Regions from separate parts of the Corynebacterium testudinoris genome, predicted to be linked through region 1. Evidence: riboswitches for the same ligand, from Rfam matches in the RefSeq annotation. Region 1 holds a riboswitch; the other holds the start of a gene.

Region 1 (14,253 bases):
CACTGGCGCCATGGTGCCGGTCGTGCGCCCTGAGGGCTCGGACGGCTCCCTCGTCGTCATTGATGCCACCTCCGGCGCCGGCGGCCTGCCGGTCGACATTTCTCAGACGGACGTCTACTACTTCTCCCCGCAGAAGTGCTTCGCGTCCGACGGCGGAATCTGGTTGGCTGCGATGTCTCCGGCGGCCATCGAGCGCATTGCCAGGATTAAGGAGTCGGGTCGGTTCATCCCGGCGTTCCTTGATCTGCAGACGGCTGTGGAGAACTCGCGGAAGAACCAGACCTACAACACTCCGGCCGTGTCTACGCTGCTCATGCTGGAGGATCAGGTGTCGTGGATGAATGCCAATGGTGGCCTCGACGGGATGGTTGCCCGCACTACCGCTTCCTCGAATGCCCTGTACGACTGGGCCGAGGCGCGGGAGGAGACGACGCCGTACGTGTCGGATCCGGCCAAGCGCTCCCTCGTGGTTGGCACCATTGACTTTGCTGATTCGGTCGATGCCACGGTCCTGGCCAAGGTGTTGCGCGCCAATGGCATTATCGATGTCGAGCCGTACCGCAAGCTGGGCCGCAACCAGCTGCGTATCGGCATGTTCCCGGCCATTGATGCCGCGGATGTGGAGACGCTGACCAAGGCCATCGACTTCGTCCTCGACTCGGGTGTCGCTCAGGCTTAAGCCCGTTGACCCGCATCAACATGCGCCGGACCTGCCACGGTTCGGCGCATGTCTGCGTTAGGGTGGACGCATCAGTCCCGCAGGCCCGAAGGAGAACTCATGCGCGAGCTGTTCCTCGTCAATGAAGATTCAACCGATAGCTCCTTGGTGTTGCGCGCCGAGGATGGCGAACAGTTCTTCATTGCGGTCGCTTCGCTTGACGACGCCGCACGTGCCTCCCTCCTGCCCCCTGCCGCGGAAGAAGCTCCGGCGGAGCCGGAGCCCGAGGAGCCGGTCGTTGAGGTTGAGCGCTCCATTCCCGCCCCGGATCCCCTGCTGACCACCCCGTTGACCATGCGCCCCCGTGATATCCAAGGGCGTATCCGCAGTGGGGCGAGCATCGCTGATCTCGCCGAAGAAATGGGTGTGGCCGAATCCCGCGTCGAGCCTTTTGCCCACCCCGTCATCTTGGAGCGTCAGCGCATGGCGGAGCTGGCTAAGCAAGCCCACCCCATCCGCGAGGACGGCCCAGCCAAGCTGACATTGTGGGAGGTCCTCGCCACTGCTTTTGCCGCGCGCGGACAATCCGTCGCGGATAGTTCGTGGGATGCTTATCGCGAGCCCACCGGCAAGTGGGTCGTGCGCGTGAGCTGGGCTGCGGGTCTGTCGGACAATGAGGCCGAATGGACCATCAGCAACCACGCCTCTTCTGCCTCCACGGCTGAGGCTCGCAACGCCATTGCCGCCGACCTCACCGACCCGGACTTTGTCCAACCCGTGCGCACCCTCACCTCCGTTGGGCGGGGCAACCGCTACGAAGAAGAGCACGAGCCGGAAGAACAGGACTTCGACGGCGACGGAGTCGCCGAGGGCGAGGAATTCCTGCGCCACCCCGACCCGGAGGACAAGCCGGCGGCGACGACGAAGCGACGTCGTAAAGCAGTAACCCCCCATTGGGAAGATGTCCTGCTTGGGGTGCGGACCAACACGAAGCGCCCACGCGGATAGCGATGGAGTCCGTGTGCACCCTCTGGTTCGTCACAGCTGCCGAACCAGCCACCATCATCGAGGCGGAGCCCAAGGCCGACCGAGGGTATGGGCGCAAGTATCTCGCCCAACTCAACCCGGCGTGGCCCATCGTGCCCATCGGGCAGTTCCCGCTGAACCGGTCCGCCCCTGCCTCCTCGGGTGAGTTTTATATCGCCGGTTTCCCCGGCATCACCATCGTGCAGACGGTGATCACGGACGTCCCTGTCCTCTCCGAGATCAGCCCCCGCCTGCTCGACTCCGTGCCCGCCGCCGAGGTCTACGCCTTCGCGCAGGGGCCAGGCGGCTACGGAGGATTCGCGCATTGGCGCGGCGGGGTGCTGAAGCGCTCGCTGTGTGCCACCCGCACGCGCACCTACGAGGACGTGGGCTTGCCGGAGCCTTTCGAGTCACCCTTTTGGGCCGGCGAGCGCGCGGAATCCATGGGCGGAATCTCTTTGCCTTTTGAGCCGCTCGACCTGGTGGACGAAGCTCAACGACACTGGATCGGCGTCGACGTCTCCCCCACGGGCCCGGACATCCAGGTGGTGGCCTATGCCGTTGACGGGCGGCCGGAGCCGAAGTTCAACGATGCTCCCCAGGGGCGGGTCATCCCGCCTCCCGCGCCGGAACCCGCCGAGGGCGACTACGACGATTATGAGGAGCACAAGGAGCAGTCAGACTCTTTCGTTCGCTTCGCCGATTCCTCCGCGGAGGCGGTTCAGAGCTTCCGTGGGTCGGTGAGCCGCCGGTGGCGCAGCGCCCGCGCCTACCTCGCCGAGAAACTCCGCCACACCGATCGCGGCTAGGGCCACCACCCTGCCTGCCTAACGCAGGCTGCGATCGCGCTCGTAGAAGGCAATCGCCGCAGACGTAGCCAAGTTGAGGGAGTCCGTGCCCGCCCCCATGGGGATCCGGGCGCGGACGTCGGTGGCGCGCATTGCGTGTTCGGTGAGGCCGGGGCCTTCGGAGCCGACGAGGAGGGCGACTTTGGGGTGGGGGTTCCCGGCGGCGTCGACAAGCGCGTCCGCGAGGTGGGTGGCGGCGGGATCGGGAGTGAGCGACACCAGATGGAAACCGGCCTCACGCAGCTGCGACAGAGAGCGCTGCCACGTGGTGTAGGTGCCTTCTAAGTGGGCGTAGGGGGTGCGCAGGACGTGCCCCATGGATACGCGGACGACGCGGCGGTAGAGCGGATCGGCGCAGCCGTTGCCGAAGAGCATGGCGTCGGCGCCCATGCCCGCGGCGTTGCGGAACAGCGAGCCGATATTCTCGTGGTCCCCCACGCCTTCGAGGACGACGATGGTCGAGGCGGAGGCGAGGATGGACTCCACGGAGGGCTCCGGCGCGCGATCGGCGGCAGCGAGCAGGCCACGGTGCATGTCGAAGCCAGCAACCTCGGTGAGCATGTCGCGGGTGACCTCAAAGATGGGGATGGAGTCATCGACCTCGTGGGATTCGAGGAAGGTGTCGAGCTTGCGGGCGTAGCCGACGATGCTGCGCACCGGGAACCGTGACTCGAGTAGCCGGCCGACGACGAGGGGGCCTTCGGCGATGACGAGTCGGCGGGAGGGGCCGTCGGATTTCTTGAGGTCGCGGACATCATCCAGCCGGGGATCGGCGGGGTCCTCGATACGAATGCGCATGGGTTAGTTAAGGGCCTGGAGGATCGGGTCCATGCCGAAGAAGAGCACAAACAGGGCGGAGACGAGCCACATGATCCAGTGGACGTCCTTGGCTTTGCCCGCCGCGACGGCCATGACGGAGAAAGCGATGAAGCCGACGCCGATGCCGTTGGCGATGGAGTAGGTAAAGGGCATGATGACGATCGTGAGGAAAGCCGGGAGGGCGATGTGGAACTTGGACCAGTCGATATCGGTGACCTGGGCGATCATCATGGCGCCGACGATGACGAGCACGGGGGCGGCGGCCTCGATGGGCACGACTTCGTACAGCGGGGTGAGGAACATGGCCAGGAGGAACAGCACGCCGGTGACAATGTTGGCCAGGCCGGTGCGCGCGCCGTCGGCGATGCCGGCGGAGGAGTCGGCGTAGACGGTAGCCGACGAGGTGGAGGTGCCGCCGCCGACGATGGCGCCGAAGCCTTCGACGACGAGGGCGCGTTTCATGTCCGGCAGCACGCCGTCCTCGCCGACGAGGTTGCCCTGCTTGCCCAGCGCGGTCATGGTGCCCATGGCGTCGAAGAAGTTGGCCAGGACGAGGGTGAACACCAGCAGCGAGGCGGCCAGCACGCCGATGCGGGTGAAGGCGCCAATGAGGTCGACGGCGCCGACGAGGGAGAGATCCGGCAGGCCACCGAAGCTGTCCGGGATCAGGGGGACGGCCAGTGACCAGCCGGTGGGGTTGGGCTGGCCGTCTTCGAAGGAGGCGCCGGAATGGGTGAGAGCCTCGACGATCATCGCGATGACGGTGGTGGCGACGATGCCGAGGAAGAGGCCACCGCGCACGCGGCGGACAACCATGAAGCCGCAGATGATGAGGCCGAGGACGAAGGTGAGGGTGGGCCAAGAGGCGACGGAGCCGTCGATACCCAGGCCGACGGGGACGGTGGTGCCGGCGGCGTCGGGGATGCGGCGAACAAAGCCGGCGTCAACCAGCCCGATCATGGCGATGAACATGCCAATGCCCACGCCCATCGCGGCCTTCATCGACTGCGGGATGGCGCGGAACACGGCGGTGCGGAAGCCGGAGACGGCGAGCACGACGATGACGATTCCGTCGATGACGACCAGGCCCATGGCCTCGGGCCAGGTGAGGCCTTCGCTGGCGACGAGGGTGACCGCAACGAGCGTGTTCAGGCCCAGGCCAGCGGCGATGCCGAAGGGATAGCGGGCGATGAGGCCGAAGGCGATCGTCATCACGCCGGCGGTCAGGGCGGTGGCGGCCGCGACCTGCGGGATGCCCAGGGTGTTGCCGTTGACGTCTTCGACGGTGCCGATGATCAGCGGGTTGAGGATGACGATGTAGGCCATCGCGAAGAAGGTGACCACACCGGCGCGGATCTCGGTGCCGACGGTGGATCCTCGTTCCGAGATGTGAAAATAGCGGTCCAAAGCGCTGCTGTTTTGGGCCGTGTGCACGCCAGCGGTCATGGTGTGGTTCCCCTGTTCAAAAAGTGATGATTCCAAGGCCTGATTTTGGACTCAATCGCGTTTCCACACAACTTCGCCTAGATTCATGGGCGATATCCCAAGGAGCTGAGCTACGTGTACGCCACAACTTTCCTCATGCGTGACGGTCGGGTGGCCAACCTCGACGCCCACCTGCGTCGGCTGCGCACTGAGACGACTTTTCACCCTTCCGCCGAGGAAGAAGTGTTGGCTACGTTGCGCTCGGCCGGCCCCGGAGTGTTCCGCCCGCACATCGAGGTGGTGGGGTCTACCGTGTCCGTTGACTTGCGCCCGGCGGTCATGCCGAATGATGATGTGGTGGTCGATGCGGAGGGCATTCGTGATGAGCGTCGCCGCCCGACCCGCAAGGGCCCGGACTTTGGGTGGCAGGTGCATCAGCTTCAGCGGGTGCGTAATCAGGGGGCTGATGCTGGGCTGCTTGTCGACGACCGCGGCAACATCATCTCCGGCATCTTCTCCAGCGTCCTCTACCTCAGCGGGGGTACCGCCCACGTTTCGGCGCACCCCCGCGCCGCGCAGTCCATCACGTTGGACGCCACCTTGGCCATGCTTATCGACGCCGGGGTTGACGTCGTCGAGCATCCCCAAGGTCTGCCCATGCATCAGCTTCGGACCAAAGAAACGTGGCTGATGAGTTCCCTCGAAGGGGTCCGCAACGTCACCGGCTGGATGGAGTACGGTTCCACCCTTCCTCCGCAGATCACGGGCCTGCCGCGGGGTGGCGCCCCCACCCACCGCGAGATCAACGAGCGGATGTGGGCGTCGGCGAGCAGCGTCTAGAAGATCAAGCCTTCGTCGTCGTAGGCATCGGGGGCGTCGACAAGCGAGTCAGCGGGGGTGCGGGAGTGCGCGCCGCAGCCGTACTTGGCGTGGACGAGGTGGCCGTCGGCGGAGTACTCGTTGACGCAGGCACCGAAATTGGGGCCGATGACATCGCCCACGGGGACGAAGAACGCGCACGTCGTGCAGTCGAGGGTGGCTTTTTCAGCGAACTCGCTCGTCGGGCCGTAGTCGCCGGTGCGCCAGCGCTGCATGGCATCACGCAACCCCTGGTCGCTGAGCTGACCGTCCGCATCGAGGCGCGGATCGTCGGGCTCCGGCGGCATGAGATCACCTGGGCCCAAATCGCCGGGCCGAATGCGATCGGCCCACGGCACCCATTCGGGGGCTTGGAGGGCTTCCCCGCTCGGCGCCGGGACCAGCGCTACTTCGTTGATGGTGACGTGCCTGGATCCGGAGGCGCAGGCCAGGACCGCATTCCATTCCCAGCCGCTGTAACCGGGGACATCCGCCGCGAAGCGGTGGTTGGCCACGTTATGCCCCACCACCTGGACCCCGATGTGGTCGCCGACCCCGCCGTCCCCGAGCTCCTCCAGTGCGGTACGTGCGAGGTCGACTGCGCGGGCGTCGAGAAGCGGGCTGGTTTTCCGGCGGCGATTGCTTGGGGACACGCCCCTCATTATGGGCCATCTGGGGCAGAATGTTGGTCATGAGCCTCCGAGTCGTCGCTTCCGCCTTCTCTTTAATCCTGGTTCCCGCCCTTGCCCTTGGCGCCTGCGCGGCACCGAAGGAGAAGGCCGGCCTGGCCGTTGAGCCGCTGGAAGTCAACATCATTGACTCCTATCCTTTCGACGTCTTGAGCTACACCCAAGGCCTAGAGATGGAGGACGACGGCACGCTCCTCGTGGGCACCGGCATGTGGGACGAATCGCGCATCTATCGCCGCGATATGGCGGGCACCGAGCTCGCCTCCGCATCGCTCGAGCCCCGATTCTTCGGCGAAGGCATCACCCGGCACGGCGACATCATCTGGCAATTGACCTGGCGCAACGGCATCGCCATCAAACGCGACGCCGAGACGCTGGCCGAACTCGACCGGGTCACCTACCCCGGCGAAGGCTGGGGGCTGTGCTCCTTCGAGGACGAGCTCATCATGTCCGACGGCACCGACGAGCTGCGCCACCTCGACCCCGACACCTTCGAGGAACGCTCCCGCACCGTGGTCACCCGCGCCGACCGCGACGTCTCCGAACTCAATGAGCTCGAATGCGTCGACGGGGAGGTCTACGCCAACGTGTTCCTCACCACCGACATCCTGCGTATCGACGCCGCGACCGGCCACGTCACCGGCACCATCGACGCCTCCGGGCTCCCCGACAACTCCTTCCCCGACCCCAACAACGTCCTCAACGGCATCGCGCACATTCCCGGCACCGATCATTTCCTACTCAGTGGCAAGCGCTGGCCCGACCTGTATGAGGTCCAGTTCCTGCCCCAACGGTAGGATAAGGACCCATGGCCACCCGTAAACAGGCGCGGCAGAAGTCCCTGCTGCAGATCCTTGCTCTCCTGATTGCCGTTGTTATCCTGCTGGTCGGTGGTGTCTTGCTGCAGAACTGGTGGAACAATCGCCCCGGCCCGCAGCCCCAAGAGGTGTCCATTACGGCCACGGTCGGCGACGCATCCCTCGAGATCTCCCCGTACCTCGTGTGCGAGCCGGGCGTGGACTGCCCCGAGGGTGAGGTCCCCAACCTCGCCGTCGGCCCCGACGACACGCTCGTGCTCGACATCCCGGAAGCGATCTACGACCACGACTGGCAAGTCCTCATGATTTATGATGACCCGGCCGCCAACGACCAACAACTCCACGCAGCCAATGATGCGCAACAGGTGGAAATCCCCGGTTCCACCGACCCCATCGGCGAGAACACCGAGCGCCCCCGCCTCATGGTCGTCGAAGTCTCCTCGGTGATGCTCGGCCACAACGACGCCGGGGAGGAAACCCCTTATACAACGGTGTGGTCCTTGAGCACCATGAGCTAGCCAGCAGTGAGCCGGGTTTAGGCGTCGAGCTCCTTGGCCACAGCGCGGAGGATCTCAGCGACCTGGCGGCCGACCTTACGGTCCGGGTAGCGGCCAGCGGCCAGGCCGGGCTGGACATCGCTTTCCAGCAGGGTGAGCAGGTCCGAAATCATGCTGGATAGCTCTTCGGGCTTGTGCCGGTGGGCGGGGCGGCGGCGCGGGGAGTCTAGAATTTTGACGCGCAGGGCTTGCGGGCCGCGGCGTCCAGCGGCGAAGTCAAACTCAATGCGCTGACCAGCGACTAACTCCTCCACGCCTTCGGGCAGTACCTGCTTGCCCACGTAGACATCTTCATCCCCCGGGTTGGAGACGAATCCGAAGCCCTTTCCGGCGTCGTACCACTTCACCTTGCCGATCGGCACGATCCTCACCACTTTCTTTTGCTTAACACGTGAAGGCACGAGTATACCCCGCTGTCGGCGTTGATCACGCGCGCTCCACTACCCGTTGGCATGGCCGACGCAACACAATGAGACGCACGTCACATTGTCCGGGTTTGGCGGGGCTGGCCTGGGAAAAAACCTTTGCAGGACCCCCGCAACTGAAAAAATTAGAGCCGACTTGTGAGTCGAGCGTGACTAAACCGTTATAAACCGTTACTCTGCATGGCAGGCACAGCGTCGGTCACCACCCCTCGCCTCCCACGCCGAATCCTGTCCAGGATGGCGAGAGACCACGTCAGTCGTGCACCACAAACGTGAATAATTCCATGTGGACAGGAGCGGGGAAACCACCGCGGACCTCTATTAAGCCAGAGTTTCGCAACGGGCATCCGCCCTCGGGGTGAAGCCACAAACGTGGCCGGGCACAGTGATCCTCCGCCCGAACCCGACAGCTCACTTCGCAGGCGTCAATATGAGAGGAACACTTCTTTTAACATGGCACGTCATTCCCGCAAGACCGCGTCCATCGGCACCAAGTTCGCCGCCACCACCGTCGCTTTCGGCGCAGCAGCCGCCCTGCTCTCCCCGACCGCGTCCGCTGCCCCCGACTCCGATTGGGACCGCCTCGCACAGTGTGAGGCCGGCGGCAACTGGCAGATCAACTCCGGCAATGGCTACCACGGCGGCCTGCAGTTCTCCCCGGCCACCTGGCGCGCATACGGTGGCGCTGAGTTCGCTCCCGTCGCCTACCAGGCCACCCGTGAGCAGCAGATCGCCGTCGCCGAGCGCACCCTCGCCGGCCAGGGCTGGGGCGCATGGCCGTCCTGCTCTGCACGTCTGGGCCTGAACTCCGCTCCGACCCCGCGCAACATTGCCGCCGACGCCCCGGCCGCTGTCCAGCAGATCGTCGAGCAGGCCGGCGCTTCCTCCGAAGCCCTCGCTGTCGACGCCGTCTACAACGCCATCCAGGCCAACCTCGCCCAGTTCGGTGTGCAGGTCCCCTCCGGCCTGGAGGCTGCCTACAACGCCAACCGCGGCAACTTCGATGCTTTCTACGGCGCCAACCGCCACATCATCGATCCGGCCCTGGGCCTCTAAACTCCCCCAGACGCCTGACAAGCCCCCGCACCACTGGTGCGGGGGCTTCGTTTTGCCAAGCCCGGGCAGCTCCAGGCGGACCCCGAAACCCGCACTCGCTAACAACTCTGGCATCTCACCAACTTCCGAACCCCCGAAATTGTTAGCGAAAGCGGGTTTGCCCGCCACCATCGATCAACAGCGAGACGCAGACACGCCAATCCCCCGCACCCTAGCCAGCACAAACGTGCCTGGGGTGCGGGGGATCCGCGTTGAGAGAAAAGAACGCTTAAGTGTTGTAGCGGGTGTACGGGTGGACGTAGCCGAGCTGCTCGGCCGGGACCGGAAGCACGGTGTCGTCGCCGAAGGGGCTGGACGCGCCAGCCAGCTTGGAGATCAACTCAGTCACCACGTGACCGTCTTCAGGGATATTCTTCGGCCAGGCCGGATCGACGTAGCCCTTCTTCTCAACGTTTGCCATGCCGTCCATTCTTGCAAACCTGGGGACAAAAAGTAACTTGAACTGCCATTAAACTCGTCCACACCATGACATCTACCCCCGATCGCCCCGATTTCCGCACCTGGCTGGCTCAGCGCAGTGATGATGAGCTGAGTTTCCTCCTCGCGGCGCGCCCCGACGTCGTCTTGCCGCTCCCCCCAGGGATTACCCCCTTGGCGGCGCGTTTGCAGTTGCGGGCGTCAGTGGGGCGGGCATTGCGAACGGTCACGGCGCTGGAGTTGGCACTGGTTGAGGTGGCCGCTGAGCTCGGGGCGGAGCTGGAGCCGATCAGCTCCGCGGCGCTGGGTGCGGAGGCCACTCGTCGGATCCCGAGTGCCACCCCAGCCCAGGTTGGGGAAGCGACGGAGAGGCTGTTCGCCCTCGCCATCTTCTTCGGTAGTGCCGAAGCCCTGCTCCTGGTCACCGAGGCCATGCCGTCGCTGCCGCAGGATTGGCAGCTGTTGGACAATGAGACTCCCGCGCTCCCGGAGGATCTCCCGGCTCAGCAGCGCGCCATTGTGGATACGTTGCTGCATTCCGGCGGCGTCGGCACGACGAAGCATGCCGCCCCGGATGCTGATCCCGCTCATCCCATCCCGCAGCTCCTGGCAGCTGGCCTGCTCACCCGCGTCGATGCGGGCACGGTGCGCTTGCCGCGCCGCATTCGCGCCGCTCTCCTCGGCCGTCCCCACGTTGCCCGGCCGCTGGTCCCGTCACCTCGGGTGCTCGGCGAATCGCTTATCGACGTCCGCGGTCAAGACCGCACCGACACCATCGGCGCCGGCGCGGGGCTGGAGGTCGCCCGCCACCTGCGCCAACTGCTGGATGTGCTGGGCGAGCACCCTGTGGAACTTCTCAAGGATGGCGGCGTGGGTGTGCGGGTCACGGCCTCCCTCTCCCGCCAGCTCGGGGTGTCCGAGGTCGACATCAATCGGCTCGTTTTCTTGGGCACGGCCGCCCGGCTGCTGAGCCGGGGCGAGGAGGGGCTTGGTCCTACGCAGGCGGCCGATGAGTGGCTGGAGGCGGAGCTTGGCACGCAATGGCTCACTCTCCTGCGCAGTTGGCTTGACTCCCCGTGGGCTCCTTGGCTGGTGGGCGACAAGGATGAGAAGAAGCTTCCCATTCGTCTGCTCTCTGAGCAGTCTCATCGCCCGCAGCTGCCTGAGCACCGCCAGCTCATTTTGTCCCAGTTCACTCGGCCTGCCCCGGGGGTGGAGATCAGTGATGAGGAGATGTTCGATGATTTCTTCTACACCCACCCCATCCCCGCGACTCTCCTGCCGGCGTGCACCGTGGAGGAGATTCTTTCCGAGGCCCGGTGGCTCGGAGCCCTAGCCGGGGGCACCGCCACCTCCCTGCTTCGCGCCCTGCTCGATCCCACTGCCGATGCCGAGGCCGTCGCCGCCGATGTCACACCCGGGACCGTCGAGCGGGTCATCGCGCAGGCGGATATGACGATTCTTGCCCCCGGCCCGCTCCCCCGCGCCGTGCAGGCGGAGATGGAGCTCCTCGGGGATCTCGATTCGGGAGGTCTGGCTAGCGTCTACCGGGTCACCGAGCATTCCGTCCGCCGTGCTTTGGATACCGGCCGCACGGCGGAGGAGCTGAAGACCTGGCTCGCGGACCACGTCCTCGGGGAGGTCCCGCAGTCCATCACCTACCTCATCGATGATGTCGCCCGCCGCCACGGGACCCTCCGTGGCGGCCCCGCGTTGAGTTACGTGCGGTGCGATGACCCCGCGCTCCTGCTCGAGGCCGCTCGCACCCCCGCCGCCGACGACGTCGCGCTGCAGATCATCGCCCCAACCGTCGCCATTTCCCAGGCACCCCTCGTCCGGGTCATCGATGCACTGCGGGGAGCGGGTTTCCAGCCGGTAGCGGAGGATGCGTCGGGGGCGGCGCTCGATATTCGCCCGAAGCCCCTCCGGCTGCCCACGCCCGATGCGGCGCCGGAACGATTGACGACGATCCCCGCCGAGCGGATTGCCGCGGCCGTCTCCGCCATCCGCCGGGCGGATGATAGCTCCGAAAAGGTACCCGCCGAGAGCGGTAAGACGCTCGCCGTGTTGCAGGCGGCGGCGCGGGGCGGGCGGACGGTGACGCTCGGGTTCGTCGATAAGCATGGACTCGCCGTGCACCGGGTGGTCACACCGCTGACGGTGAGCGGCGGGCAGGTCGACGCGCTCGATGAAGTGTCCGGTGACGTGCAGCGATTCATGCTCCACCGCATCACGGAGGTGCTGTTGGACTGACGTGCCATAATGGCGTCCATGGCTTTTGGCGACGGACCCCTCATCGTGCAATCGGACAAGACGGTCCTGCTGGAGATTGATCACCCACTGGCGGATGAGGCCCGCGCCGCGCTCGCGCCGTTCGCTGAGCTCGAACGCGCCCCCGAGCACGTGCACACCTACCGCATCACCCCGCTCGCGCTGTGGAATGCGCGCGCCGCGGGGCATGACGCCGAGCAGGTGGTCGACGTCCTGGAGCGTTTCTCGCGCTTCCCTGTCCCCCAGGCCCTGCTTATCGACGTCGCTGAGACGATGTCTCGCTACGGTCGCGTGCGGTTGCACAAACACCCGGCCCACGGCCTCGTCCTGGAATCGGCCGAGCCGGCGATCCTCGCCGAGTTGGAACGGCACAAAAAGATCCGGCCCATGTTCGGCGAGCGCATCGACGAGGAGACCATCGCCGTGCACCCGTCCGAGCGTGGGCGGCTGAAGCAGGAACTGCTCAAGGTCGGGTGGCCGGCCGACGATCGTGCCGGTTACGTCGATGGCGAGGCCCACCCCATCGCCTTGTCCACCGCCAATGAGCAGTGGGAGCTGCGCGATTACCAGCGCTACGCCGCCGACTCCTTCTGGGAGGGCGGCTCGGGAGTCGTCGTGCTGCCCTGTGGCGCGGGTAAAACCATGGTGGGTGCGGCGTCGATGGCGCGCGCCCAGGCGACCACGCTCATCCTCGTCACCAACACCGTCGCCGGCCGCCAATGGCGCGATGAGCTCCTTCGACGCACGACCCTCACGCCGGAGGAGATCGGCGAATACTCCGGGGAGCGCAAGGAGATCCGCCCGGTGACCATCGCCACGTATCAGGTGGTCACCCGCAAAACGAAGGGCGAATACCGGGCGCTGGAGCTTTTTGATTCCCGCGACTGGGGCCTCATCATCTACGACGAGGTCCACCTTCTCCCCGCGCCCGTGTTCCGCATGACCTCCGATCTGCAATCCCGCCGCCGTCTCGGCCTCACCGCCACCCTCGTGCGCGAGGACGGCCGCGAGGGCGACGTTTTCTCCCTCATCGGCCCGAAGCGTTATGACGCCCCGTGGAAGGACATCGAAGCCCAGGGCTTCATCGCCACCGCTGAATGCGTCGAAGTGCGGACGACGATGAGCGAGGCGGAACGGATGACCTATGCCACGGCCGAGACCTCGGACCGCTACCGCCTGGCGGCGAGCGCGGAGGCGAAGATGCGGGTCGTCGATAAGCTCTTGCACCGACATGCCGGGCAGCCGACGCTCATCATCGGCGCCTACCTTGACCAACTCGAAGAGTTGTCCGAGCGTTTCGATGCCCCGCTCATCGAAGGCCGCACCTCCACCAAACGCCGCCAGGAACTTTTCGATGCCTTCCGCTCCGGCGACATCTCGGTACTAGTGGTGAGCAAGGTGGCTAACTTCTCCATCGACCTGCCTGAGGCGGCAGTGGCCATCCAGGTCTCCGGCACGTTCGGCTCCCGGCAGGAAGAGGCCCAACGCTTGGGCCGATTGTTGCGGCCCAAGGCCGACGGCGGCGAAGCCCACTTCTACTCCGTCGTCTCCCGGGACACCCTCGACTCCGAATACGCCGCCCACCGGCAACGCTTCCTCGCCGAACAGGGCTACGCCTACCGCATTATTGACGCCGACGACCTCGATTAGGATGAGAGCCCATGAAGGTATTTAAGTTTGACGTCGACGAGGCTTTTGCCAAGAAGAACAACGAGATGCTCAAAGATTCTCGGCGCCTCCAACTCTCGGCAGCCGTCTTCGGCCTCATTCTCTTGGTCCTCGCGGGGGCCGTGTACTTCTGGTTCGGCGCCGGTCAGGCGTGGGGCCTCGTGGCTGGGATCATCCTCTTCACCTTCGCCCTCGTCTGCTTCTTCCTCGTGTTCGTCGTTCCGCGCCAGGTCGGCTCCGCCCAGGACCTCTACGACAAATACCCACTCGCCCCGGCCATCATCGTCGAAGTCAACGAACGCGACTTCGTCATCATGGCCCTCGTCAACACCAACGTCGATCCGGCACTGCCCCCACGCTGGGGTGCCGCACTGCGCACCGTGACCCGCATCAACGGCATCAAGGACCCCAAGCTAGGAACCCGCTTGCCCGTCGCCGCCGTCTCCGGCCGCCGCACCGTCCGCAATCAAGAACACTGGGACGAGATCTCCCCCATGCCCATCGCCTGGGGCACCCCCGATGCGAACGTGGTAGACATTGCCCGCAAATCCATCCCCGACGACCAGTGGAACCGCCTAGAAAAGGCCCGCAAGCGGCTCAGCGACGTCAAAGCCACCGACTTCAACCTCCTGGTGCTGTCATGAGCGGCAGAGAAGTC
Region 2 (14,253 bases), 1.2 Mb from region 1:
ACCCCCTATTCATAGCACGCTAAAGCGCAGGGAGGACAGGCTGGTCACCCCGGGGTGACCGCTGCTGCTAGCGCAGGACGTTGTTGTTGCGCCCCAGGGGGAGTGCAGCCGCGCAGACGCGATACTTTGCGAGGTTATGGCGGGCGTCGACCAGCGCATCATGATTACCACTGGGAATTTCCGGCAACGCAGGCTTTCCGGCAAATTCCCAATACTGTCGCAGTTCGCGGGTGTAGCGCGGTAGCTCCCTCGGCAGGGCGGTCATATCGCCCCAGAGCTGGGCCAAGACGACATGATCGTAGGCGCCAACCCACGCCCACAACTCGGGACGACCTTTTCCGGCATTGACAAAGTCCACGACGTCGCGCCGGATTCGTGCCCGATTGCGCCACACCTCCGACGATGGGCTGGGCAATTGATTGAGAACGTTATCGCGAACCCAGGAATTAGCCCGCGCAGAATTAAACTCGGTAGACACTGCATAGTATTCGCGGCCGTCTTCGGCGACGATTCCGATGGAAACCAAATCGATGGTGCGTCCATCCTCGATGAACTCCGTGTCATAGAAGTAGCGCACCGTGATTTCCTTCCTTCACCCTCCCCGCGGGCATCGCGGGAACGAAATACAGAGTAACCCGTCACATGCTGCGGCTTCGCGTAGGGTCCCGGTGCTGTTTAGGGCTATAGTCTTCGTGTGCATGACAACAACCAGGGGGGCGACCCCGTCCTGGCTCCCCCGCGTTTGACGGGCCGCCGCTCCCTTTTCTTCGCCATCGTGGCACTACTGCTGAGCATCCGCGGCACCGTTATCTGGATTGTTGATTCGGGACCCCGCTGGTTCTATCACACCGACTATGACGTTTACCGGGCTGGCGGACAGGCATTCCTCGACGGCGATAATCTGTATACCCAGTGGTATTCCGTGGTTGGCATTGACCTGCCCTTTACCTATCCCCCGCTCGCGGCAATTCTATTCTCCCCTCTGGCGGTCATCCCCTATTCCATCGGCTCGGCCGCCATGACGGTGGCCTCCGCGGTGGTGACGTGGTGGTGCATTGTCATCGTCCTGCGCACGTGCCTGCCCACCTTTGCCGCCTCTGACCTGCGGCTGCTGGCACTGTTCATCCTTCCCCTCGCGTTGCAGTTCGAGCCGCTGAGCCAGACCCTCTACTTCGGGCAGATCAACGTCTTCCTCATGGCGTTGGTCCTGGCGGATACCCTCACCCGCCGGTCGTGGCTGCCCCGTGGCGTTCTCATCGGCCTGGCTGCCGCAATCAAGCTGACACCCGCCGTGTTTGGCCTCGTTTTCCTCGTGCGGCGGCAGTGGAAAGACGCCGCCGTGACCACCGCTTCCGGCATTGGGTTCACGCTGCTCGCAGCACTGGTCAGCCCGCAGAACTCCCTCACCTACTGGTTCCACACGCTGTCTGATCCCACGCGCATTGGCAAATTGTATTTTTCCGCCAACCAGTCACTCCAGGGGGTGCTCTCCCGCGTGGTCGGGACGGCAGAGGAACCGCCCCGTCTGTGGTGGGTAGCCCTGGTCATTATTGCGCTCACCATCATCATCGTCGCCCTGCTCAAGATCGAGCGCACCGCAGCCGCCCTCGGCGTCGATCCCACCCTGGCGATAGTGTTGGTGACCGCTTTCGTCGCCCTGCTGTGCTCGCCGGTGTCGTGGTCACATCACTGGACGTGGCTGGTGCCGCTCGCCGTCACCATGGGGGTCAGCGCCTACCGCATGGCCCCAGGCATCCTCCGCACCCTGACCGGGTTGCTCACCGTCGTGATCACCCTCGTTGGGCTGTTGGGGTCCCACTGGCGCGTCGACGTTCCTCGCGACATGGAATACCTCTGGCCGTGGTGGGCACAGCCGATGGGCAATTCGTACGTCGTGGTAGCCCTGCTGGTTCTGGTCACGGTGATCCTTGTCCCCCAGATCCTGCTGCCGCAGCCCCCGCGCAATGAGCCATTTCCCGCCCCCGCCATCCCAGCGGCTGTGCTGCGGGCCTGGGCGACGTTCGTAACCCTGGTGTCGCTGGTGATAATCGTCCCCGCGCTTGTGGCCTAGTGTCCATCAAGGCGCGGGGCGCCAATAGTCACACCTCAGCGTCGTGCTGGCGCTTACCGGCGGGACGGAACGGCAGGAACAGGATCAACGCGATGGCGGCAACGATCACCGGGGCGATGATGGAGACGTTCATGTCGAGCGCCTCCACGACCAAGTAAGCAATGATCAGCGCGGTGACGGCAATGATCTTCCACAGCCACAGACTTCTCACACTGGTCCTTTCGACGAAAATGTTGGGTGGAATGTTAGGTACTGCTCACAGACTCTAGTCCCATCCCGGGTTGCTTAGGAATGTCGGGGCGTGCCGCCGCCGGCGTGGGAGGGTTCCTGGGCATCGGAGCGCACGGGCGCAGGTTGGGCCGAAGAGGGCGCTTTCCTCAAGGCCGGTGGTTTCACGGTCCAGCCCAGGACCGGAACGATTGACACCAGCCACATGCCGTAGGCCCCGATCGCTGAGATGATGAGGCCGATGACCATCCAGAAGGCGGTGTGCTCCCAGAACACCGAGGCGTCCCGGGCAATATCGAGGTCGGTGTTGCGGACGTTGTAGTTGTACAACATGGTCAGGGCAATGGGGTGCCCAAGGTAGATGACCAGGGTGTGCTGGCCCAGGAATTTTAGGGCCCGGGCGATCGGCGCTAGCTTGGCCAGCAGCACGGCCACCACGAGGGCCATCGGAATCATCGCAATTTGGCCTAGCGACAAAACGAGGACCCGGAGTTCACTGAGGGTGACGTGATCCGCACCGGGGAAGATCCACGGCAGCTCGAGGTCATGGGTGGCGTGGTAAATGGCAAACCACAGGGTGCCCAGATATGCCGCGACGTAGAGGGCGGAGCTGACCATGATGTTGCGGATCGATGCCCCTTCGGCCGCGAAACTAGCAACCCGGTCCCGGAAGTAAGCGCCAATGAGAAATGGTGGCAGGTACAACAGCACTCGGCCGACGATGAGCTGCTCCGATTGGAAAGGAACCAATAGCAACGCGGCCGCCAAGGCAAGGATGAGTAAGCCCTTGTTGAGCTTGCGCGTCGCCCACAGGATGAGGTTGAACACCACCAGCGCCAGGAGGAACCAATACATGCTCCGACCTTGGCTCAGGTACTCAACGTAGGTGCCTGGGCCGGGCATCGGCGCATCATCGAACATGTGGTATTCGCGGAATTTCACCCACAGCTCGATCGGCCCCCACAGGACGTAGGGCACGAGGAAGAACCACAGCCGTTTGACTACGAGGTCAAGAAAAGACATCCGCAAGACTCTCGCGGAAAAGAAGCCACTGACCAAGAAGAACAGGGGCATGCGCAGGGGATCGAGGATGCGGTTGGCGTGGGCCAGCAAGGTGTCCATGCCGCCGGGGATGGTGAGGCTGACGTGCAAGACGACAACGCCAAGGATGGAGAGTCCTTTGGCGATGTCTGGCCAGTCGAGGCGTTGCTGGGCGCTCGATGTCATACCCATCACCCCACGTTGATAACTAAATTCACTAGAGTAGCTCTTAACAATTCACCGATCTACTCTATCCGGGGTGGTGGCGGCGCACAAACAGGTTAGCGCGAGTTAGGTTCGGCTCCGTAGGGGTATCCATGGCCCGCTGCCAGGGATTCTTTGACGTCGGAGGCGTAAACATCCACATAGGGTTCGCCGGCCATGTCGGACAAAATCGCCATGACGTGATCGGTGAGAGGGCGGCTGGCCTCGCGCGAATCGGGGTCGATGCCGAGGGAGGCGACGTAGCCGCGGGCGTCGATAGGCTCGCCAACTTTCATCCGCACCTTCGCCGGACGGGGGACCCACGTGCCAATGGGATTGGCATTGCGGGCCCCGATCATGGCGACGGGAACGATGTCGACGTGATTGGCCAGTGCGATGCGCGCCATGCCCGTGCGGCCCTTGTAAATCCGGCCATCGGGCGACCGCGTGCCCTCGGGATAGATAGCGAAGATCTCACCCTTGTCCAGAATGCGGGTCGCCGCCTCCAGGGTGGCATCACCCGCATTCGAGGCCTTGCGGTCCACGGGCACCTGGGCGGTGGCTTTGAAGAACCAACGCTGGACCGCTCCGAGCACGCCGGTGTTGGTGAAGTACTCCGACTTGGCGGGGAACGTCACCTCACGGGGGCACACCGCGGGGAAGTAAAAGGAGTCCATCACGGACTGGTGGTTGGAGGCGATGACGACGGGGCCGGTGGCCGGAATGTTCTCCAGGCCGGTGACCTCCACGCGGTTCCAGACCTTCAGTGCCGGGCCGATCAGCACGTTCCGAAACATCCAGTACCACTTGTTGCTCATATCTACTCCCGGGTTTGTCGCCTGATAATTAGTATTGTTCCAGCTGGCGGGCCAGGTCAGCCACGCCAATCATACCCGCATCCGCTCCGAGCTCTGCCCGCGAAACGGTAGGCAGTGGGCGGTGTCCAGCGCCGACGATCTTGCCCGCCATGTGTGAGGCAGCCTGGTCGAGGTAGAGGTCGGCGTCACGGGATACGCCCCCACCGACGATGATCATGGCCGGGTCGAGCACATCTTGGACGATGGCCAACCCTTCCCCCACCCACCGGGCGAAGTTTTCCACCGTGGCGGCGCCTAGTGGATCGCCAAGGCGGGCCGCCTCCATCACCATGTGGCCGCTGACCTTGTCCCGATCGGCGAGGATCGCCTGGTAAAGCGGGCTGTCCTCGGCGTTGACCGTTCCGGCTAAATCTACTGCGGTATCAACCAAAGCGGTGCCGGAGGCGTAGCGCTCCAAACATCCATGTTTCCCGCAGGAGCATTCCCGCCCGCCCTGGACGACGGTGAGGTGGCCGAATTCGGGTGCGGTGCCAAACGCCCCGCGGAACAAAGTGCCGTTGATCATCAAGGCTGCCCCAATGCCGGTGCCCAGAGCGAAGAACACCCAGATCCCGGCGCCCTGTGCCGCGCCGAAGCGATATTCCCCCCAGGCGGCGGAGTTGGCATCGTGCTCGAGGCGCACCGGCAGCCCCAGGCGATCGGACAGGATGTGTCGGACGGGGGCGTCCCGCCAGGGCAGGTGCGGGGCGAACCTGACAACTTCGCATTCGGGATCCAGGAAGCCAGCCACCGCCAGACCCACCGCCGCGATGTCATGATCGCGGCGCAGATCTGCCACGATGGCGACGATGGTGTCTTCCAGCTCGGAGGCCACCATTGGCGTGGCGGCTACCCGAATGTCGGTGATTGTCCCCTGCTCATCAACCACTCCCGCCCGGATGTTGGTTCCTCCGATATCGAAGCCGACCGTCACGCGGGGCGGGGTGGAATTCATCGGGGCACCTTCATCAAACGGGAAGCTGGTTGGACGCACACTAGTGCAGTCAGGAAAGTATATCGGGGTGAGCAGAAGACAGTCACATTGGTTGGATCACGCGGCGTAGGCGCTGGCCCATGATCTGCCATGTCCAGTGCTTTTCGACGTTCGCGCGGCCCGCCGCCCCCATTCCCTCCCGGCGCTCAGCGTCCCCCAGGAGATCCTGCAGGGCGCCCGCCACGGCGGTCAGGTCTCGGCCATCGACAACGATTCCGGTGTCCGGAGTCACGGTCTCCGGTGCCCCGCCGGAGGTGCCCGCCACCACGGGCACCCCGCTGGCTTGCGCCTCCAGGTAGACGATCCCCAGGCCCTCCACATCGAGGCCTTTGCCTCGGGTGCGGGCGGGCATAGCAAACACATCTGCCGCCGCTAGGACTGCGCGCATGCGGGCGAAGGGCAGCGACCCGGTGAAAACGACGAGGTCTTCTACCCCGCTGGCCTTGGCCAGCCGCCGCAGGCGGCGTTCGTCGCGCCCTCGGCCGACGATGAGCAATCGCATCGTCGGAAAGCGAGGGCGCAGCCGGGGAAGAACTCGAATGAGCTGGTCTTGCCCTTTACGTGGCACCAGCCGAGAGATACACACCACGACGGGCTGCTCGGCTGTGAGGTTGAATTCTGTTCGGGTGGCAGCACGCTCATCCGGCGTGGCAGGGGTGAACAAGTCACTATCGACGCCGGAGGGCAGATGCGCGAAGAGGGGGCGGCTGCCAAAGGCGGAGCGAAAGCGGCGCAACGTGTAATCAGAGATATAGGTGACAACATCGACCGTGTTGCCAATCCGCCGCAACACCTGGCGCGCCCCCGGGATCATCGACCACCCCACTTCGTGGCCATGAGTCGACGCGATGATTCTCCGGGCACCGGCCCGTCGGGCATTGTTGGCCATGACGGCCAGGGGGGCCGCCGCACCGAACCACACGGTATCGATGTTTTCTTCCGCGATGATCTCTTCCATGCGCTTGGCTGTCGCCGGGGTGGGCAGCATGACCTTCCGGGGCCACCGGATGACGGTGAAGGCCGCTTCCTCGTCGTAGGCAGCCGCCAAAGACGCCTCCTGCGTGGACGCGAACACCACGACCTCGGCTGGGTCTAGCGTCGCGACAAAGTCCCGCACATAAGACTGGATTCCCCCGACCGTGGGGGGAAAATCATTGGTGACTACAAGGGTGCGCGCCATCGAGCTAGAAACGCGCGGCGCCGGCCCACGGCATGGAATCAACCGACACGACCTGGACCGGGATGCCGTAATCCGAGGCATGGACGAGCTGCCCGTTGCCGATGTACATCCCGACGTGAGTCACGCCCGGGTAGTAACCAACGATGTCACCTGGCTGCAATTCCGACCGTGACACAGGAGTGCCACCAGCCAGCTGGGCCTGCGACGTCCGCGGGATGGACTTGCCCTGCTGCTGATAAGCCCAGTACATCAGACCCGAGCAATCGAACTGGCTCGGGCCAGCCGCACCCCAACCGTAGGGCGAACCAAGCTTGCTCAGCGCCGCGGACACGGCACCACTGCCCGCGAAGGATGCGATGTCCAAACCGGTGAGCGGGTTATTCTTCGCCATCCACCGGGCTCGATCCTCGGGGCTCAGGCCATTGACCTTGGCCTCAATCTCCTGCACCCGCGCCTTCAACTCTTCCTGTTGCTGTTCGAGCTCGCGCTTTTGCTGCTCCAACAGGGACTGCTGGAACCCAGCCTCCGCCAACGCCCGCGAGGCGTCAGTGTGCGCCTTGCCGGCCTTAGCGGTGGCGTCAGAGAGCTTCTCGACGGCCCGCTCAGTGTTACGCGTCAACGTAGCCAAATAAGCCGAACGGTCAATAGCATTTTGGGGGCTGCGCGCCGCGATCGCATTCGTTACCGGATCAATCATCGCACCGCGGTACTTAGCGCCCGCAATATCATTGACCTGACCTTGGTACGCCTGCTCGGCTTCCTGAGCCACTCGCGCCCGTTCGTGGGCCGCGTCCGCGTCGCCCCGGAGGGCATCGAGGTGCTGCTGGCTCTCCTCGATGTCGACCTCGAGCTGCTTCACCTCTTCGCTTTGGCTGGTGGCCTCGTGGGAAATCTCATCCATCGCAGCGATAAGCGTATCGACGTCGTCGCCCCACGCGGTCGGCGCCATCGACGACAATGCCACTCCCGAGGTCAGCAACGTGACCGCCATAACGCTGGCAGCGACGGTGCGGAAACGACGATTGACGTGCAGACGAAGAGACAAGGGAACGCTTTCTACCACGGGGTTAAACACAAAGGACGTTCCCACTATAAGCCCTCCCTGAGGATGCATTGCTACCTGCCAAGTAAGTAGTGACTCTAGCGACGAATGTGACCAATGTGCTCTGCCGGATGGACCTCAGAATCAACAACGCCGCCCCAGAGAACAGGCTCGGGAGCGGCGTCGTGCGGTGCGACTTAGAAGCGCACTGCCGAGTGGATCGGCATGTAGTTCAGGGGACGCTCGGAGACCGGGGTGCCGGAGCCGAGGGCGTCGATGATCATTCCGTTGCCGGCGTAGATGCCGACGTGCGAAGCGCCACCGTAGTAGGCGATGACATCGCCGGGCTGCAGGGAGTCCAAGGAGACCTGCTGGCCGGCAGAAGCCTGAGCCTGAGAGGTGCGCGGGATGGACTTGCCGACCTGCTGGTAGGCCCAGGAGGTCAGGCCGGAGCAGTCGAAGGCGTTCGGGCCGACAGCACCCCAGCTATAGGGAGCGCCAATCTTCGAACGGGCAGCGGCAACGATGGCTTCGCCTGCGGAATTCGAGGAGGATGCAGCGATCGGGTTGGGAACGTTAGCGGTGAAGTTATCAACCTCGGCCTGCAGGTTCGGGATGAACTGCTGTGCAACGGGGTTGGCCTGAATGCCAGGCACGGCGTCGAGACCCTGAACGTTGAAACGGATGTCCGTGTTCGGGATCGCGACCTCGACTGCGTTAGCAGCGCCGGGGGACAGAAGGGTTGCGCCCATCACGACGGCAGATGCGGTCGCTGCGCGACGGGTGGCGGTCTTGCTGATACGGCGGTGCTTTGCCATGGATATTTCTCCAAATCTTCCTGTGCGCCTACCGGGTTAGCTGTCGGGTTGGGAGACGGAAGCTTCCCTACCCCACTCCACGGCGATCAGATCGCCGCTCTTGCGGGAATTCACCCCAGATGAATGCTGGTGGTTCCCCGGCTCCTTTCCATGAACTCCCCTAGAGGATTGCCCGTGGATCGGATTAGGCTTGGTGTTTTCAGTTCACATCATGTGGCTGCTTCATGGTGAAGCACCTCAATGTCTCAATCAGGTTACGAAACAACAACGAAAGTTGTCCAACCCGCGGCCCGATCTGGGGATGTTATGAAGCCGTTATCAAGCTGTCGAGACAATCTCCCCTCGCTGTCATCTCACGGATACCGGCCAACAAGGAGCTCGGAGCGGCCGGTCGATATTGCCACTACCTGGCACAACCCGCCCGATCAACCCTGGCGATCGACTATCGTTCCACCCCGAAAGCACCTACCGGCAACACAGTGCAAACGATTATTGTGATCCCGCTCACACCCCTAGGGGGTTGGCCCCATGCGTCCCGCGAGTCACAAATATAACGGACCTTTGTCGCCTTCACCCCTAGGGGTGACGCATCAGTCAGGGGACTAAAGAGGCCGACCTCCATCCGCACATCACCACTACTGCCACGAGCACTCATCTTGGAGAGCTGCAGAGTCCCGGTGCCATGCCGGGACTCCAAAACCCGCACTTCCTAACAATTCCGGGGTCAATCTCCTCTCCCACCCCAACAAGTTGTTAGGAAGTGCGGGTTTTCATCGACCCAGTGGGCCTGAGGGACGCAAAGAAGGAGCCCGGCACCCCCAGGTATTTGGGTGCCGGGCTCCTCTTGTGAGCGCAGGGTTGTTCAGGAACTACTAGTCGTGCAGACCCTTGTCGCGGTCAGCCTCTCGATTGGCCTCCTGCAGCTTCTCGAACATGGCCTTCTCTTCAGCTTCATTCTCGTGGTGAATGGAGTCGAGACGATCCGTGACGTCCTGCGGGTCGGGGCTGAAGGCACCGCCGCGGGAGACGACATCGGCGAAGCCGAGCTCGTTCATCTGCTTCGGGACGCGGGCGCCGGCGTACGGCAACGGCACCGGGTGTCCGTGAGAGTCGACCGGGCCGAGCGGCTGGTGGATCTCAACGAAGGCACCGTTCGGCATCTGCTTGATGACACCGGTTTCGATACCGTGCTCCAGGACCTCACGGTCGGAGCGCTGCAGACCAACACAGATGCGGTGGGTGATGTAGTAAGCCAACGGCGGCAGGATGATGATGCCGATTCGGCCAACCCAGGTCATTGCGTTCAGCGAGATCTGGAAGAAGTGAGCCACATGGTCGTTACCACCAGAGATGGTCACCAGCATGAAGAACACGATCGACATGACGCCGATGCCGGTGCGGACCGGAACATCGCGCGGACGCTGCAGCAAGTTGTGGTGAGCGTCATCGCCGGTGGCCTTCTTCTCAATCCACGGGTAAGCGAACAGTGCCACGACCATCAGACCACAGACCAGGGCAACCCAGAAGGCGGAAGGAATGGTGTAGTTGCCGAGGTAGAGCTCCCACGCCGGCATGACACGGGCGACTCCGTCCGTCCACAGCATGTACACGTCAGGCTGCGAGCCTGCAGAGACCTGCGAGGGGTTGTACGGGCCGATCGTCCAGATGGCGTTGATGGTGGTCAGACCAGACATGAGGGCCAGGACGCCAGCGGTCAGGAGGCCGAAGCCAATGGCCTTGGTGGCGAACAGCGGCATGATACGGATGCCCACAACGTTGTTCTCGGTGCGGCCAGCGCCCGGGAACTGGGTGTGCTTCTGGTACCAGACCAGCGCCAAGTGAGCAGCAATCAAGCCGAGGATGATGCCCGGGATGATGAGCACGTGCGCGATGTAGAAACGGTCGAGCATGAGGTCCGACGGGAAGTCACCGCCGAAGATCAGCCAGTGCAGCCACGTACCGATGATCGGGAGACCAACGATGATGGCGGACATGATGCGCAGGCCGACACCGGAGAGCAGGTCGTCCGGGAGGGAGTAACCCATGAAGCCTTCGGCCATGCCGAGGATGATGAGGGTGCAGCCGATGATCCAGTTGGCCTCACGCGGGCGTCGGAAAGCACCGGTGAAGAAGACGCGCAACATGTGCACGACCATGGACATCATGAACATCAGTGCAGCCCAGTGGTGCATCTGGCGGACGAAGAGTCCACCGCGGACCTCGAAGGAGATGTCCAACGCGGTTGCGTAGGCGCGAGACATTTCCACACCGTTGAGCGGCAGGTACGCGCCGTCGTAGATCACCTTGGTGATCGACGGATCGAAGAAGAGCGCCAGGTACACACCGGTCAGCAGCAGAATGATGAAGCTGTACAGCGCCATCTCTCCGAGCATGAACGACCAGTGGGTCGGGAACACCTTGTTCAGCTGCGGGCGAATGAGGCCCGAGATGGTGTATCGGGAATCGATGTTATTGCCAGCTTGGGCAAGTTTGTTGCTCATTATGACTTACGCTCCCAGAATGCCGGGCCGACGGGCTCAATGAAGTTACCCTTTGCCACCAAGTAGCCGTCTTCATCGACAGTGATCGGCAGCTGCGGAAGTGCACGGGCGGCCGGACCGAAGACCGGCTTTCCGTACTGCAGTGCGTCGAACTGCGACTGGTGGCAGGGGCAAAGAATGCGGTTGGTCTGAGCCTCGTAGAGAGAGGTCGGGCAACCGATGTGAGTACAGATCTTCGAGTAGGCGTAGTAGTCGCCGTAGTGGAAGGACTCCTGGCCCTCGCGCTCGATTGCACGCTCAGCATCAGCGGAACGCAGGCGAATGAGCATGACGGAGTTACGAGGCCCGTGGATCGAGTGCATTTGGTTCTCGTACACGTCGCGGGTCGGATCGTAGATATCGCCGTCGTTGCAGTCGCCCTCGGTGAGCGGGTAGACGGTTTCCATGCCACCAGCGTCGAGGTCCTCCGGGCGAACACGGACCAGGCGGGACACACCAGCGGTGACCCAGTGAGTACCGGAGTCCCCCTTGTGCTCCTCGGCGATGGCTCCAGTGTCGCGGGCGAGGTAGAGCTTGACGCCCTCGTCGTGCAGGGTCCAACCCGAGGTCCACAGGGTGCCGTCACCCATGATGCCCAGCTCGCCCCGCTTCCACGGGTTCTTGATCATGCCACCCAGCGGAGCGGCAACGACCAGACCGAAAAGGACAGCGGCTCCGCCGAACAGGCCCTGCAGCGCTTTACGACGTCCGAGGGTGGAGGTCTCCCACGAGTCATTCAGCAATGCCGTGATGGTGCGACGATCAACCTCTTCCGAGGGGCCGTCATGACGGCGCTGCACCGAAATCTCTTCGGGGACAATCTTCTTCACGTAGAGAACGACCGCCATACCCAGCGCAATGATGGACAGACCGGAGGTCAAGCCCAGCAGCGGCGTGTAGAAGGTATGGAAGAGGTGACCCTCCTCGCCGAGGTTCTTAAACTCCCACGGCCAGAAGATGTAAACGCCGAGGAAGGCGATAGCCGCCACAATGGCGATGCCGAGCCAAATAGCGACGCTGCGAGATGCGCGCTTTTCGGCCGGGTCGTTTGGTACCGGGAAGCGCGCCTTGCGGTACGCAACGGTAACGCCGTCGAGCTCAGTGCCCAGGCGGGCCAGCTCGTCGTTGCTCATCGCGTTGAGTTCCTGCTTGGTGTACTTCTTTTTGTCGTTGCTCATGAGCGCGATCCAATCCACATAGCGGCTGCACCGACGAGGGTGATGCCGATGAACCACATAGCCATACCTTCAGAGACGGGGCCGAGGCCGCCGAGGCTCCAGCCACCGGGAGACGGGGTCTCCTTGGAGGCCTTGATGAAGGCAATGATGTCCTTCTTCTCGTCGGCAGAGAGCTGACGATCAGAGAACTTAGGCATGTTCTGCGGGCCGGTCAGCATCGCCTGGTAGATCTCCTGCTCATTCGCAGGATCCAGGGTCGGAGCGTACTTACCGGAGGACAGCGCGCCGCCACGACCGGTGAAGTTGTGGCACGAAGCGCAGTTGAGGCGGAAGAGCTCGCCACCACGGGCGATATCCTGCGCATCAATTTGGCCGTTGTAGTTGGCTCCACGGAGATCCTCCATGGCGATGGTGCCGTCCGCGTTGTACACGAGCTCAGGGCCACCACCGTTGGCTGCCACGTAGGCCGCCATAGCGAGGGTCTGCTGCTCGGTGTAACGAGGAGTCTTACGCTCTGCCTGAGCGTCGTTCGACATCATCGGCATGCGGCCGGAGTGAACCTGGAAGTAAACGGCACCTTCGCCGGTGCCGATAAGAGACGGTCCGCGATCCGGGACGCCCTGCAGGTTTGCGCCATGGCAGGTGATGCAAGCCAGATTGTAGAGGTCCTTGCCCTCTTGGATCAGAGCCTGATCATCACGCTGTGCGGTTGCCACCTGAGCGTCCGGGGTGAGCGCGGTCGCGAGAAGACCCGCGCCGGTCAGGCCCAGGGTCAAAGCGAAGGCGCCCGCGATCAGTCGGCGCGCTTTGCGCCGACTGCGGACCTTCTTGGCCGAGGAAGTCGACGTGTTGTCGTCCGCGGCTGCGGTATTAGGAGTGTTTTCCATCAGTTTCCCTTTTGAAAATCGTGAACGGAAAGTGAAGGGCTGTAGGCCGAGTAGCTCGGCTGACTACGGCCTACTGGACTAGGTACAAAGTGATGAAGACGCCGATCCAGATAACGTCGACGAAGTGCCAGTAGTACGACACCACCATGGCCGCAGTGGCCTGTGCCGGCGTGAACTTGGACTTTTGGAGACGGAGGAGGATCACGACGAACGCGATCACACCGGCCGTCACGTGGGCTGCGTGGAAGCCCGTAATGATGTAGAAAACAGAGCCAAAGACGCTGGACTGGATGGTCACACCGTGGTGGATCATCTCGTAGTACTCGAAGGACAGGAAGCCGAGGAAGGCCACTGCCAATGCCACGGTGATGGCAAACCAGCGTCGAAGACCGTATACGTCACCCCTTTCAGCTGCGAAGACGCCGAACTGTGCGGTGAAGGAGGAGACAACAAGGATCGTCGTAATGATGAATCCATAAGTCACGTTGAGGTGGGAAGTCTGATACTCCCAGTCTCCTGCCAAGCCATTCGCACGCGATGTGAAGTACATCGCGAACAGTCCGGCGAAGAACATCAATTCCTGCGACAGGAACACAATGGTGCCGACACTGACCATGTTGGGTCGGTTCAGTGCCGGAACACGCTGTGGTGCTGCCATACCTGGGTTTGAAACTGCGCTCGTCACGTATGTAAGTATGACGGGTCACAAGGTGGAAGTCACTTCATATCCCCCCGTCCGTAAAGCAGCTTTAGGAACGCGACCAGCGGTTTTGCAATGCGCCAAATTTCTTCAAGTTTTCTGCGTACCCCCGGGAACTTTTGCACCCTGCGAACCGACGAGGTATTCCTGCAGGTCATCTCCCCCACTCGTGCCCCTGACCCCTCAGGGACACTTGTTTCCGGCAACGATACCCGATGATTCGGTCCCGGTCTCGAGAACCGCATATTCGCCCAAAGAGATCTAAATCACAACAGTTGTCGCCGGTTTTGGGCGGTTTCCAACTTTCGGTTGACCCCCTCTGAACTGCGTCAACCCCGGGAAATTCGGCGCTTGGGCGCCCTCATTTCGTGCGCGGGAGCTGAGCTGGTGACGCCCAGAACCTCCCTTGGGCCGCGCATCGTAGGGACAGCACAAAACGGCACCTCCCCCGCTAGAGGGGAGGCGCCGTCAAGGATTGCGTGGAATGAAGACAGACTGGCTAAGAAGTTAGTG

Evidence for each region. A riboswitch is a leader RNA that binds a small molecule or an ion and turns the genes downstream of it on or off. The one in region 1 is predicted to bind cyclic di-AMP.
Region 2: it holds a riboswitch for cyclic di-AMP, as region 1 does, so the genes downstream of both, CTEST_RS08975 (NlpC/P60 family protein) here and CTEST_RS03450 (resuscitation-promoting factor Rpf1 domain-containing protein) in region 1, are expected to answer to the same signal.

The regions. Positions count from the first base shown of each region.
Region 1 is NZ_CP011545.1:697,886-712,138, reverse strand. It holds gene serC (phosphoserine transaminase) at 1-679, shown strand, start outside; gene sepH (septation protein SepH) at 779-1,666, shown strand; gene CTEST_RS03490 (DUF6928 family protein) at 1,669-2,493, shown strand; gene CTEST_RS03485 (TrmH family RNA methyltransferase) at 2,512-3,330, opposite strand; gene CTEST_RS03480 (NCS2 family permease) at 3,334-4,797, opposite strand; gene CTEST_RS03475 (aminotransferase class IV) at 4,912-5,616, shown strand; gene CTEST_RS03470 (DUF3027 domain-containing protein) at 5,613-6,296, opposite strand; gene CTEST_RS03465 (glutaminyl-peptide cyclotransferase) at 6,317-7,120, shown strand; gene CTEST_RS03460 (DUF2771 domain-containing protein) at 7,132-7,659, shown strand; gene CTEST_RS03455 (cold-shock protein) at 7,677-8,060, opposite strand; cyclic di-AMP (ydaO/yuaA leader) riboswitch at 8,387-8,565, shown strand; gene CTEST_RS03450 (resuscitation-promoting factor Rpf1 domain-containing protein) at 8,577-9,179, shown strand; gene CTEST_RS03445 (hypothetical protein) at 9,448-9,639, opposite strand; gene CTEST_RS03440 (helicase-associated domain-containing protein) at 9,705-11,909, shown strand; gene CTEST_RS03435 (DNA repair helicase XPB) at 11,928-13,577, shown strand; gene CTEST_RS03430 (DUF3239 domain-containing protein) at 13,589-14,239, shown strand; gene CTEST_RS03425 (pyridoxal phosphate-dependent aminotransferase) at 14,236-14,253, shown strand, end outside.
Region 2 is NZ_CP011545.1:1,869,304-1,883,556, forward strand. It holds gene CTEST_RS08930 (class II 3-deoxy-7-phosphoheptulonate synthase) at 1-2, opposite strand, end outside; gene CTEST_RS08935 (polyadenylate-specific 3'-exoribonuclease AS) at 68-577, opposite strand; gene CTEST_RS08940 (glycosyltransferase 87 family protein) at 695-2,071, shown strand; gene CTEST_RS08945 (hypothetical protein) at 2,100-2,282, opposite strand; gene CTEST_RS08950 (acyltransferase family protein) at 2,357-3,526, opposite strand; gene CTEST_RS08955 (lysophospholipid acyltransferase family protein) at 3,622-4,362, opposite strand; gene CTEST_RS08960 (ROK family protein) at 4,391-5,356, opposite strand; gene CTEST_RS08965 (glycosyltransferase family 4 protein) at 5,439-6,575, opposite strand; gene CTEST_RS08970 (C40 family peptidase) at 6,580-7,566, opposite strand; gene CTEST_RS08975 (NlpC/P60 family protein) at 7,815-8,435, opposite strand; cyclic di-AMP (ydaO/yuaA leader) riboswitch at 8,447-8,636, opposite strand; gene qcrB (cytochrome bc1 complex cytochrome b subunit) at 9,308-10,936, opposite strand; gene qcrA (cytochrome bc1 complex Rieske iron-sulfur subunit) at 10,936-12,153, opposite strand; gene qcrC (cytochrome bc1 complex diheme cytochrome c subunit) at 12,150-13,040, opposite strand; gene ctaE (aa3-type cytochrome oxidase subunit III) at 13,111-13,725, opposite strand; gene ctaF (aa3-type cytochrome oxidase subunit IV) at 14,248-14,253, opposite strand, start outside.